2 regions of the Streptomyces sp. NPDC055243 genome follow, and region 1 is predicted to be linked to the other one. Evidence: riboswitches for the same ligand, from Rfam matches in the RefSeq annotation. Region 1 holds a riboswitch; the other holds the start of a gene.
What was found. A riboswitch is a leader RNA that binds a small molecule or an ion and turns the genes downstream of it on or off. The one in region 1 is predicted to bind cobalamin.
Positions count from the first base shown of each region.

Region 2: another riboswitch for cobalamin. It lies ahead of ACIGXX_RS22715 (cobalamin biosynthesis protein); the one in region 1 lies ahead of ACIGXX_RS19205 (CbtB-domain containing protein).

Region 1 is NZ_JBITWR010000006.1:118,272-124,038, forward strand. It holds gene ACIGXX_RS19185 (HAD-IIA family hydrolase) at 1-248, shown strand, start outside; gene ACIGXX_RS19190 (hypothetical protein) at 318-857, shown strand; gene ACIGXX_RS19195 (class F sortase) at 873-1,538, shown strand; gene ACIGXX_RS19200 (CbtA family protein) at 1,519-2,331, opposite strand; gene ACIGXX_RS19205 (CbtB-domain containing protein) at 2,352-2,573, opposite strand; cobalamin riboswitch at 2,606-2,727, opposite strand; gene ACIGXX_RS19210 (ANTAR domain-containing protein) at 3,031-3,786, opposite strand; gene ACIGXX_RS19215 (glycoside hydrolase family 6 protein) at 3,948-4,982, shown strand; gene ACIGXX_RS19220 (kelch motif-containing protein) at 5,149-5,767, opposite strand, start outside.
Region 2 is NZ_JBITWR010000007.1:382,369-388,135, reverse strand. It holds gene ACIGXX_RS22730 (GH25 family lysozyme) at 1-509, shown strand, start outside; gene ACIGXX_RS22725 (inorganic phosphate transporter) at 702-1,976, shown strand; gene ACIGXX_RS22720 (hypothetical protein) at 1,989-2,240, shown strand; cobalamin riboswitch at 2,420-2,555, shown strand; gene ACIGXX_RS22715 (cobalamin biosynthesis protein) at 2,677-3,618, shown strand; gene ACIGXX_RS22710 (cobyric acid synthase) at 3,615-5,123, shown strand; gene ACIGXX_RS22705 (putative cobaltochelatase) at 5,190-5,767, shown strand, end outside.

The DNA of each region.
Region 1 (5,767 bases):
ACCCCTACTTCGCGGGCAAGCCGAACCCCCTGATGATGCGGACCGGGCTCAACGCCATCGGGGCGCACTCCGAGACCAGCGCCATGATCGGCGACCGCATGGACACCGATGTCCTGGCCGGTCTCGAGGCGGGGATGGAGACGTTCCTGGTCCTGACGGGGCTCACCTCCCGCAAGGACATCGACCAGCACCCCTTCCGGCCCTCCAATGTCGTGGACTCCATCGCCGACCTGGTGGACCGCGTATAACCACCCGTTTGCCGCACACGGGAGGCGTGTGATGCCGCCGCGCGTGAACCTCGGAACAGGAGGTTCACGATGCGTAGAGGAACACTCACCCTGCGTGGCATAGCCGGGGCGGCTGTCCTCGCCGCGCTCCCCGTCGTCGCCACGGTGCCGGCGCACGCCCATGAGCAGGACAAAGTGCGTGCCACGGTCACCCCGTCCACCGCCGAGCCCGGGGCCAAGGTCGAGATCAGCGTCTCGGGGTGTGAAGGGACGACCGGGTCCGCCGGGTCCGGCGCGTTCACGGGGGACGCGAAGCTCACCGGCAGGGACGGCGAGAAGTACTCCCTGAACGGCTCCGCCACGATCCGCAACGGCGTCGAGGGCTCGTACGACATCACCGTCATCTGCGACGGCCACCCCCACCAGGGCGTGGGCACCGTGCAGGTCGGCCGGCACCACACCGCCCCCGTCTCGCCGGTCCGCGCGGGCGGCGGCGGCACCGCGCAGCTGGCCGCGCACGCCCAGGAGGCGGGGCCCGGCACCCGGCACGCGGTGATCGGCCTGGTGCTCGCGGGGGTGGCGGCCGTGGCCGTGGCGTTCCGCAGTGTCCGCCGGCGCCGCTCCGAGTGACGGGCGGCCACTGACATGTCGGGCCACGAGGGGTCGGCGGGCCACGGGCGGTTCCTCACCGGACTCGCCTGGGCGCTGGTGCTTGTCGGGCTCTGGCTGTGGGGCAGCGAGATCACCGACGTACGCGGCGGTGTCTCGGAGCCCACGAACGGTGACGTGGCGGCGGTGGGCCGGCCGTTCGCCGTCGAACTCCCGGACGCGCACGAGCCGTTGGGTGCGGCCAGGCCGCTGAGCGTGGACGTTCCCTCGCTGAAGGTGCGGGCGCCCGTGATCGCCCGCGGGCTCGACCGGGACGGCGCCATCGATCCGCCGCCCTTCACCGAGGCGGCCTCCGTCGGCTGGTACGGCGGCGGGACGCGCCCCGGCGCCGAGGGCACCTCCCTGTTCGTGGGCCACGTCGACACCGAGACGCGCCCCGCCGTCTTCTACGACCTCAGCGCGATGCGGCCGGGCGAGAAGATCCGGGTGACCCGGGACGACGGCTCGGTCGCGGAGTTCACCGTGGACGACGTCCAGGTCATCAGCCGGGACCGCTTCGACGCGAAGAAGGCGTACGGCCCCCACGAGAAGGGCCGCGCCGAGCTCCGCCTGATCACCTGCGGCGGCACCTTCGACCGGACCGCCAAGACGTACTCGGCGAACGTGGTGGTGTCCGCCTACCTCACCGGGGTGGGGCCGTAGGGGTGGCGCCCGGGCGCGAGGGCACTCCCGCCGCGCTCGCGCCCCTGGCGCCACCCCTGACGGCCCCTTCCCGGACGGCCCGCAGGCCCAGGGCCCCGAAGACCGCCGCGAACACGGACCAGAGCAGGGCGTGCGAGGCGACCGAGAGGACGCGGAAGTCCCACAGGAGCGCCGCGTCGACCGGGACCGGGTCGGGGTTGTCCGGGAGCAGGAAGAGCGCGGCCAGGACGGCGACCGTCGTGAGGGCCGCCGCGAGCTGCCGCGCCGGGACGGATCTGGCCGCGAGACGTACGTACACCTGCCAGGTCAGGAGCGTGCCGAGGACGCCGATCGCGACGGCCGCGAGCCACATCGCCTGGCGCTCGCCGACCGTGCCCGCGTCGCCGACGCCCGGCGGGTTCGCCGGATAGCGCAGGCCGGGCAGCAGCGAGAGGGCCAGGAAGGCCGCTCCCGCGAAGGTGAGGGCGCGCGGCCACGGAGCCGCGTACGGGTCGCGGCGGTGCACCAGCGCGTACGCCACGGCGAACAGGACGCCGACGGCCAGACCGGCGACGACCGCGGTGACCACCAGGCCGCCGTGCTGGGTGGAGCGCGTGAACAGCTCCTCGTGGTGCCGCGCGGCGTGCGCGTGTTCCTGGGCGGCCGTCCGCTTCTCCTCGGCGCGGATCGCCCGGTCCATCAGCGGCTCGGCGAGGAGCAGGGAGAAGAGGCCGGCGGCGAGGCCCGCCACGCCTCCCGCCACGAGACCCCGGCCGAGCAGGGGCAGAACAGGTGAGGACGAAGGGGATGGCATGGTGCCGTGTCCGTCCCCGGTCAATGGCAGGGGGCGCCGAAAAGGTGCCTGCCGTCGTGGGCGAACTCGTGGAGATGGCCGCCGGTCGCCGAGAGCAGCGAGCCGTTGTCGAAGAAGACGGCGTAGAGCGCGACCAGCGCGATGACGACCGCGGCCGACGCGATGAGCCAGTCGCGGGCCGAGGCCGTGGCGGCCTGCGCCGCCGTGCTTTCGGTGGGCGATGGCGCGGCGTGCAGTGACATGTCGAAGCGCCTCCTCCTGGGGTTTCCACGCCCCGAAGCAGGAGTGCGACGGCTCAGTTCCTGACTTCCGCACGCCACGCGGGCGTTCGGTCACAGTGGCGGGACCGCCCCGGAATCGCACCGGGTTCCTGCAACCGTCGCCTCGATGTATGGACTTGTCCCGGAGAGCCCCGGATCGGGAGCAACCCGGCCCGGTCGGCGGCCCGCTCCCCCCGGAGCCGTCGACCGGGCTGGTCCTCGACCGCGCGCGCACGAGCTGCGGGAGTAACCCGGCGCCGGCGCGGGAGGTTCGGTGGCCAACCCCGCAATACGGGATGGACGATCAGGCCGGGGGCTTGGGCCGTTGAGACGACTCTAGAACGGATGAGCGCTGGAGCCTAGGGGTGGTTTGACGCCAAGTCGTGACCCGCTTCCTCTCCGTGATCGCCGCAGGTGGTGGTGGTTCCCGGGATGACCTTCAGGAAGGTTCGGACCAACTGCCGCGCAGCACCGTGTCGTCGAGCGATCCCTTGATCACTTCGGTGGCGACCAGCTCCATGACCAGCCGTTCTCTACGCGCGTACCGTCGCAGCGCCTGGAAGGCCTCGTCCACACCCGTGTGCCAGCGTTCGGCGAGTATGCCTTTGGCCTGTTCGATGCGTACGCGGCTGGTCAGAGCGCCCTGGAGCTGTGTGGCGAGGACCCGATACTCCGTGTAGGCGCGGTGATTGTGCAGCCCCAGCGCGGCGGCGTCGGCGATCGCCTGCGCCAGACGCAACTCCCCGTCGGTGTGCGGGACCAGGGTGGCCTCGGGCACGAAGACGTTGAGCGCGCCGAGCAGGGCCTCGCGCTGGCGCAGCGGAACCGCGTAGGTGATCCCGATGCCGCGGCGGCGGGCAAGCGCGGTGAACTCCGGCCAGCGCTTGGCGGGTTCGGCCGTCGCGAGCCGCACCGGCGGCACGGGCAGCCCGGTGCCGAGGCTCTCCACGCAGGGTCCGCCGCTCTGCTGGGCCCCCAGCAGGTCGAGCGCCAGGTCCCGTGGGTGGCCGCCCGCGGCGACCGAGTGTGTGCCCGCGCCGTCGAAGATGACTCCGGCGGCAGTGGCGTCGAGCAGCTCTACGCAGTGGCCCGCGACCCGGCTGAGATAGAGATCCGGGTCGAAGTCGTCGTCCAGTGTGTTCGTGGTCTCCACCAGGACTTCGGCCAGCCGTAGTTCAGAGGTGTGATCCCGCATGATCTCCTCCCCATGAGCGCCACCCCGCGCCCTGCGCCTACCCCCGGGCGCCGAGCTGTAACAGGTCTCCAACAGGTCTCCGCAGCCGACGGGCGGGCCTCGTGGGCCGGGAGTGCGTATGTCAGGATTGAGAATCGGACAGTGCACCCAAGGGGGAGTGGATGTACCACAAAGGCACCGGCCGCGGTCATCGGATCGCGGCCCGGGGGGTGAAGGCTGCGGCGGCGTTTGCGGGGGCGGCGCTGCTGCTGTCGGGGTGCTCCTCCGATGACGGCTCGGGCAACGAGGAATCGTCGGGACAGCCCATCAAGCAGCAGCCCAAGGGCTCCGACCCGTACTGGGTCAACCCGGAGGGGAACGCGGCCAAGCAGGTCGCCTCGTACGAGAAGGACGACAAGAAGGACGACGCCGAGCTGATCCGCAAGATCGCCGAGCAGCCGGTCGCCGAATGGATCGTCCCGGAGAACGCGGAGGAGCAGTCGCGCGGCTTCACCGAGGCCGCCGAGAAGGCCGACCGCGACGCCCTGTTGGTCCTCTACAACATCCCGCACCGCGACTGCGGCCAGTATTCGGGCGGCGGCGCGGCCGACGGCAACGAATACAGGAAGTTCATCGACCAGGTCGCCGCGGGCATCGGCGACCGGCGGGCCACGGTCATCCTGGAGCCGGACGCGGTGCTCCACATGGTCGACAACTGCACGCCGGAGGAGTTCCACGAGGAGCGGTACGACCTGCTCAAGGGCGCCATCGAGAAGCTCAAGTCCCTGAAGAACACGAAGGTGTACCTGGACGCGGGCAACGCGGGCTGGAAGAACCCGGACTCGCTCTGGGAGCCCTTGAAGTGGTCGGGCGTCGAGCAGGCCGACGGTTTCTCGGTCAACGTCTCGAACTTCCAGACCACCGAGGCCAGCACGGAGTTCGGCAAGAAGCTCTCGGCGAAGATCGGCGACAAGCCGTTCGTCATCGACACCGCGCGCAACGGCAACGGCCCGTACACCAAGGGCAAGGACACCTGGTGCAACCCGCCGGGCCGCGCGCTCGGCGAGGCGCCGACCACCAAGACGTCCGACCCGCTCGTGGACGCGTACCTCTGGATCAAGCGGCCCGGTGAGTCCGACGGGACGTGCAGGGGCGGGCCGAAGGCCGGTCAGTGGTGGCCCGAGTACGCGAAGAGCCTCGCGGCGGCGGCCAAGTAGGAGCGCCCCGCAAGGGGCGCGGGGAACTGCGCGAGCAACCACAAAAGAGCCGCAGTCGCGTCTGCCGATTCATCTGGCAGACGCGACTGCGGCTTTTCGCGGGCTGAGCGCGCAGTTCCCCGCGCCCCTAACGGGGGCGCAGTCACCCGCCCCGCGCCCACGCGAGCTACGGCACGTGGACCCACTGGGCCTTGCTCGGGGTGCCCTGGTCGTCGGTGACGAACAGCATGTACCAGCCCGATTCGACCAGGCTCTTCTCCTCGGGAATCGTCACCGTGACGCCGTCCGCCGACTTCTTCAGGTCGAGGGCGACGGACGTCTGGTCGATGTCGGTGACGTGCGTCGAGGCGCTCGGCCTGATCAGGCGGGCCGTCTTGATGGACGAGGCGTGCTGCGTCCGATACGTCCCCGAGCCACCGCGCTTGATCTCCTCGGGACCGCCGGTCAGCGTGGGCTGCGAGCCCTGGTAGAGGTACGGCGGCGTGTAGATCTCGATGCGCTGCTCGAACTCGCCGGGCTTGGTGTTGGCCTTGTCGGAGTAGAGCGAGTCGGAGCCGAAGAACATCACGCGGCCGTCGGGCAGCAGGATCGAGCCCGAGTGGTAGTTGCGGCCGACCTCAGGGTCCGCGACCCGCCGCATGTTGCCGGTCTTGGCGTCGTAGATCCGCGCCTGCTTGATGTTCGAGTCGCCGCGGCCGCGGTAGTCCTCCGAGCCGCCGGAGATGAGCACCGTGTCGTCGGGCAGGGTCGAGGCCTGCGGGTAGCGCGTGCCCTTCTCCAGCTCG
Region 2 (5,767 bases), on a different contig from region 1:
CGCACCAGAAGAACGTCGACTGGCGGAAGGCGAAGAGCAAGGGCGCACGCTTCGTCACTTCGCCGTGCCGAGCAAGTCGTCGGGCAAGAAGTCGGGCAACCGCGTACTTCATGAGGCACGGTGGACGGTGGCGGGCGGACGGCATGACACTGCCGCCGGCCCTGGCCATCGAGCACAATCCGTACAGCCGCCGGAAGTGCTACGGCATGAGCAGGACCGGCATGGTCAACTGGATCAAGTCCTTCAGCGACGAGGTGAAGCGGCGGACGGGGCGGCGCCCCGTGATCTACACGACCACCAAGTGGTGGAACACCTGCACGGGCGGCAGCCGGGCCTACGGCGCGCATCACCCGCTGTGGCTGGCACGCTGGTCGTCGACGTCGGGAGCGCTGCCCAAGGGCTGGTCGCACCTGACCATCTGGCAGTACGACAACGGCGGCAGACTGCCGGGTGACCAGAATCTCTTCAACGGCTCGCCGAACCAGTTGAAGAGGTTCGCCCGGGGGTAGCCCAGACACCCTCGGAAGCCCGGATTCCGGGCCTCGCACCGCCACTCCGGCCGATCCCCGGCAGGACCCCGGCGGAACCGGAGTGACGGTGCCCCGAATTGGGTCACCGCACGGCCCGGCCCAGTTCACTTTCCGTTCACCCAGGTTGCCTACGTTCCACTTGCCACTGACGTCCAACAGAAGCCTGGGTAAATGGAACACATCACGCTTCTCCTCGGGATCGTGATCGTTACCGCTCTCGTGTTCGACTTCACGAACGGTTTCCACGACACAGCCAACGCGATGGCCACCACCATCTCGACCGGCGCCCTCAAGCCCAAGACGGCGGTGGCCATGTCCGCCGTGCTGAATCTCGTCGGCGCCTTCCTGTCGGTGGAGGTCGCCAAGACGATCTCCGGCGGGATCGTCAACGAGGACGGACTGAAGACAGAGGTGATCTTCGCGGCCCTGGTGGGCGCGATCCTCTGGAATCTGTTGACCTGGCTGGTGGGCCTGCCCTCCAGCTCCTCCCACGCACTCTTCGGCGGCCTCATCGGTGCCGCGGTCATGTCGATGGGCTGGTCGTCGATCGACGGCGGCACCGTCGTCACGAAGATCCTGATCCCCGCGATCGCCGCGCCCCTCGTCGCCGGCATCGCCGCGACGCTGGCCACGCGCCTGACGTACCGCATCGGGCGCAACACCGACACCAAGGCGACCGCCAAGGGCTACCGCACCGGCCAGATCGCCTCCGCGGGCCTCGTCTCGCTGGCGCACGGCACGAACGACGCGCAGAAGACGATGGGCATCATCACGCTCGCCCTGATCACCGGCGGCGTCCTGAACCCGGGTGCCAACCCCCCGATGTGGGTCATCGTCTCGGCCGGTGTCGCCATCGCGCTGGGCACCTACCTCGGCGGCTGGCGCATCATCCGCACCATGGGCAAGGGCCTGACGGACCTCGCGCCGCAGCAGGGCTTCGCCGCCCAGACCAGCGCCGCGACCGCGATCCTCGCCTCCTCGCACATCGGCTTCTCGCTCTCCACCACCCAGGTCTGCTCGGGCGCCGTGATGGGCGCGGGCCTCGGCCGCAAGGGCGGTGTGGTCCGCTGGTCCACGGCGACCCGCATGTTCGTCGCCTGGGGCCTCACGCTCCCGGCCGCCGGTCTGGTCGGCGCGGGCGCGGAGTTCCTCACCAAGCAGGGCCCCTGGGGCGTCGCGGCGACCGCCGCGCTGCTCATCGGTGGCTCGGCCGTGATCTGGGTGCTCTCCCGGCGCAACGCCGTCGACCACACGAACGTCGCCGACGACGAGATCGGCGGCCCCTCCGGCGCCGAGCCCGCCGGTGTCGTGACCACCGCGATGGCCGCCGTCTCGCCGCCGCCCACCGGGTCGGCCGTGGCAAGCGCCGACGTCGACTTCGTCAAGGCCACCATCCCGGCCCCGACCGGCACCGTGGCGGATCCCGCCCGGCCCGCCACGGTGTAAGGACAACTCACCATGAACATCGACTGGGCAGCTCTCGGCTCCGTGTTCGGAGTCAGCCTCGGGGTGACGGTGGCCCTGGTGGGCCTGTTCACCCTCGGCATCGTCGGCCTCTCCAAGCGCGAGGCGGCCACGTCCGGCGCCTCTTCCACCACCGCCGGCACCACCGCCGGCACCGTCCCCGTGGCGGCACGCACGGGCGCGTACGCGTGCTTCGCGCTCTGCCTGGCGGCCGTGGCGTACGGGATCTACCTGATCGTCGCCTGACGGCACTTCGGCCTCACGGGAGCCGGGTGGGACACGCCTCGACGAGTGCGTCCCACCCGGCTTTCGCGTGTCCGCCGTGCCCGGCCCGCGCCGACGCACGCCGACGCCGGGAAACCGGCCCCATGTGGGCCTCGGCACACTCTCCCGTACCAGGTCAACGGCAAGTTGACGGGCGTTCGCGGGCGTGGTGGACTGCCGGAGCCATTACGGCGGCAGGAGAGGAAGCCGGTGCGAATCCGGCGCGGTCCCGCCACTGTCATCGGGGAGCCCCCTCCTCGGAAGCCAGGAACTCTCGCCGCCGGTCACGTCGAACCAGGGCGCGGACACCCTGAGTGAGGACATATCGCCATGCGCGGCCGCCCGTTGCCGGTCTCTGTGCCCCTGCCCTTCCAGGCCGGGCCCCTCGCTCCTCTCCTCCTTCCGGTCGGCTGAACCCGTGCGTGCCGACCGCGACTTCGCGTACGGCGCCGCCGCCGGCCTCCTCGGTGACCTGCTGCTCGGCGATCCTCGCCGCGGGCACCCGGTCGCCGCGTTCGGCCGGGCCGCGGGCGCCGTCGAGCGTGTGCTGTGGCGTGACCACCGCGGGTGGGGCGCCCTGCACGCCGTGGTGTGCGCCGGGGGCGCGGCCGGTGCCGCCGCCCTGGCCTCTTCTCTCGTACGTGACTCACGCGCCGCGTCCGTCGCGCTGACCGCCGCCACGACCTGGGCCGTGGTCGGCGGGACCTCGCTGGGGCGTGAGGCGCGGGCCATCGGCGGGGCGCTCGCCGCCGGGGACGTCGAGGTGGCGCGGGAGCGGCTGCCGCATCTGTGCGGGCGCGATCCGCAGGCTCTGGACGCCGACGGCATCGCGCGGGCCGTGGTCGAGTCCGTCGCCGAGAACACCTCCGACGCGGTGGTCGGTGCGCTCGTGTGGGGCGCCGTCGGCGGGGTGCCGGGGCTGGTCGCCTTCCGTGCCGTCAACACGCTCGACGCCATGGTCGGGCACAAGTCCGTGAGGTACCGGCGCTACGGGTGGGCCTCCGCGCGGCTCGACGACGTTCTGGGCTGGCCGGGCGCCCGGCTCACCGCGGTGCTGGCCGCCGTCGCCGGGGACGCTCCGAAGGGAGCCCTGCGCGCCTGGCGCGCGGACGCGGCCAAGCATCCGAGCCCCAACGCGGGGCCCGTGGAGTCCGCCTTCGCCGGGGCGTTGGGGGTACGGCTCGGGGGGAGCCTCTCGTACGGAGGCCGGGTCGAGCACCGGCCCGTCCTGAACACGAGCGGGCGGGCCGTCGACGTGACGGACATCGAGCGGGCCGTGCGGTTGTCGCGGCGGGTCGGACTGCTGGCCCTGGGGGTCGCGGCAGTGGTGAGCACTATGCGGAAAGGCGGCGCCTCGTGAGTGGTGGACTGCTCGTGGCCGGGACCACATCGGACGCGGGGAAGAGCGTCGTCACCGCGGGCATCTGCCGGTGGCTGGCCCGCAAGGGGGTCTCCGTCGCGCCCTTCAAGGCGCAGAACATGTCCCTCAACTCCTTCGTCACGCGCGAAGGCGCCGAGATCGGACGGGCCCAGGCCATGCAGGCGCAGGCCGCCCGGGTCGAGCCGAGCGCGCTGATGAACCCCGTGCTGCTCAAGCCCGGCAGCGACCGCAGCAGCCAGGTCGTCCTGATGGGCAAGGCCGTGGGCGAGATGAGCGCACGCGGCTACCACGGTGGACGGCAGGAAGCGCTGCTCTCCACCGTCGTGGGATGCCTGGAGGAACTGCGGGGCAGCTATGACGCCGTGATCTGCGAAGGCGCGGGCAGCCCCGCCGAGATCAATCTGCGGCGCACGGACATCGTGAACATGGGGATCGCGCGGGCCGCCCGCTTCCCCGTCCTCGTCGTCGGCGACATCGACCGCGGTGGCGTCTTCGCCTCCTTCTTCGGGACGACGGCGCTGCTCAGCGCACAGGACCAGGAACTGGTCGCCGGGTATCTCGTCAACAAGTTCCGGGGCGACGTCTCGCTGCTGGAACCCGGGCTCGACATGCTGCTCGGGCTCACCGGGCGGCGCACGTTCGGTGTGCTGCCCTTCCAGCACGGCCTCGGCATCGACGAGGAGGACGGCCTGCGGGTGTCCCTGCGGGGCGCCGTGCGCGAGTCCGCCGTCACCCCGCCGGTCGGTGAGGACGTGCTGCGGGTCGCCGTCTGTGCCGTGCCGCTGATGTCGAACTTCACGGACGTGGACGCCCTGGCCGCCGAACCCGGCGTCGTGGTGCGGTTCGTGGACCGGGCCGACGAGCTCGTCGACGCCGATCTCGTGGTCGTGCCGGGCACGCGCGGCACCGTGCGCGCCCTGGAGTGGCTGCGCGAGCGCGGTCTCGCGGACGCCATCGCGCGGCGCGCCGCCGAGGGGCGGCCCGTGCTCGGGATCTGCGGCGGCTTCCAGGTGCTCGGCGAGCACATCGAGGACGACGTCGAGTCGCGGGCGGGGGCCGTGGACGGGCTCGGGCTGCTGCCCGTGCGCGTGCGGTTCGAGCGCGAGAAGACCCTCGCGCGGCCGGTCGGCGAGGCGTTGGGCGAACCCGTCGAGGGGTACGAGATCCATCACGGCGTCGCCGAAGTCCTGGGCGGAGAGCCCTTCCTGGACGGCTGCCGCGTCGGCGAGGTGTGGGGCACGCACTGGCACGGCTCCCTGGAGAGCGACGCGTTCCGGCGCCGCTTCCTGACCGAGGTCGCCCGCGCCGCCGGACGCCGCTTCGTGCCCGCGCCCGACACCAGCTTCGGCGCCCTGCGCGAGGAGCAGCTCGATCTGCTCGGCGATCTGATCGAGGAGCACGCGGACACCGACGCGCTGCTCGGCCTGATCGAGAACGGCCCCCCGTCCGGCCTCCCCTTCATCGCACCGGGGGCACCCTCATGACCGCGGAGGGGGACCGGTGAGACCCGCTGTCCCCTGCCCCGCCCCGAACCACGCCATGGAGGCCTTGTGAGTACCCCCTATCCGTTCACCGCTCTCGTCGGGCAGGACGACCTGCGGCTCGCCCTGCTGCTCAACGCCGTGTCGCCCGCCGTCGGCGGCGTGCTCGTACGCGGCGAGAAGGGCACCGCCAAGTCCACCGCCGTGCGCGCCCTTTCGGCCCTGCTGCCGCAGGTGCCCGTCGTCGCCGGCTGCCGCTTCTCCTGCGATCCGGCCGCCCCCGACCCCGCCTGCCCCGACGGTCCGCACGACGCCGGTGGCGCGTCGGTGCGGGACGCACGGATGGTCGAGCTGCCCGTCGGAGCCTCCGAGGACCGTCTGGTCGGGGCGCTCGACATCGAGCGGGCGCTCTCCGAGGGCGTGAAGGCCTTCGAGCCCGGCCTGCTCGCCGACGCCCACCGCGGCATCCTCTACGTCGACGAAGTCAACCTGCTGCACGACCACTTGGTCGACCTGCTCCTGGACGCCGCCGCCATGGGCGCCTCGTACGTGGAGCGCGAGGGCGTGTCCGTGCGGCATGCCGCACGGTTCCTGCTCGTGGGCACCATGAACCCCGAAGAGGGCGAACTGCGCCCGCAGTTGCTCGA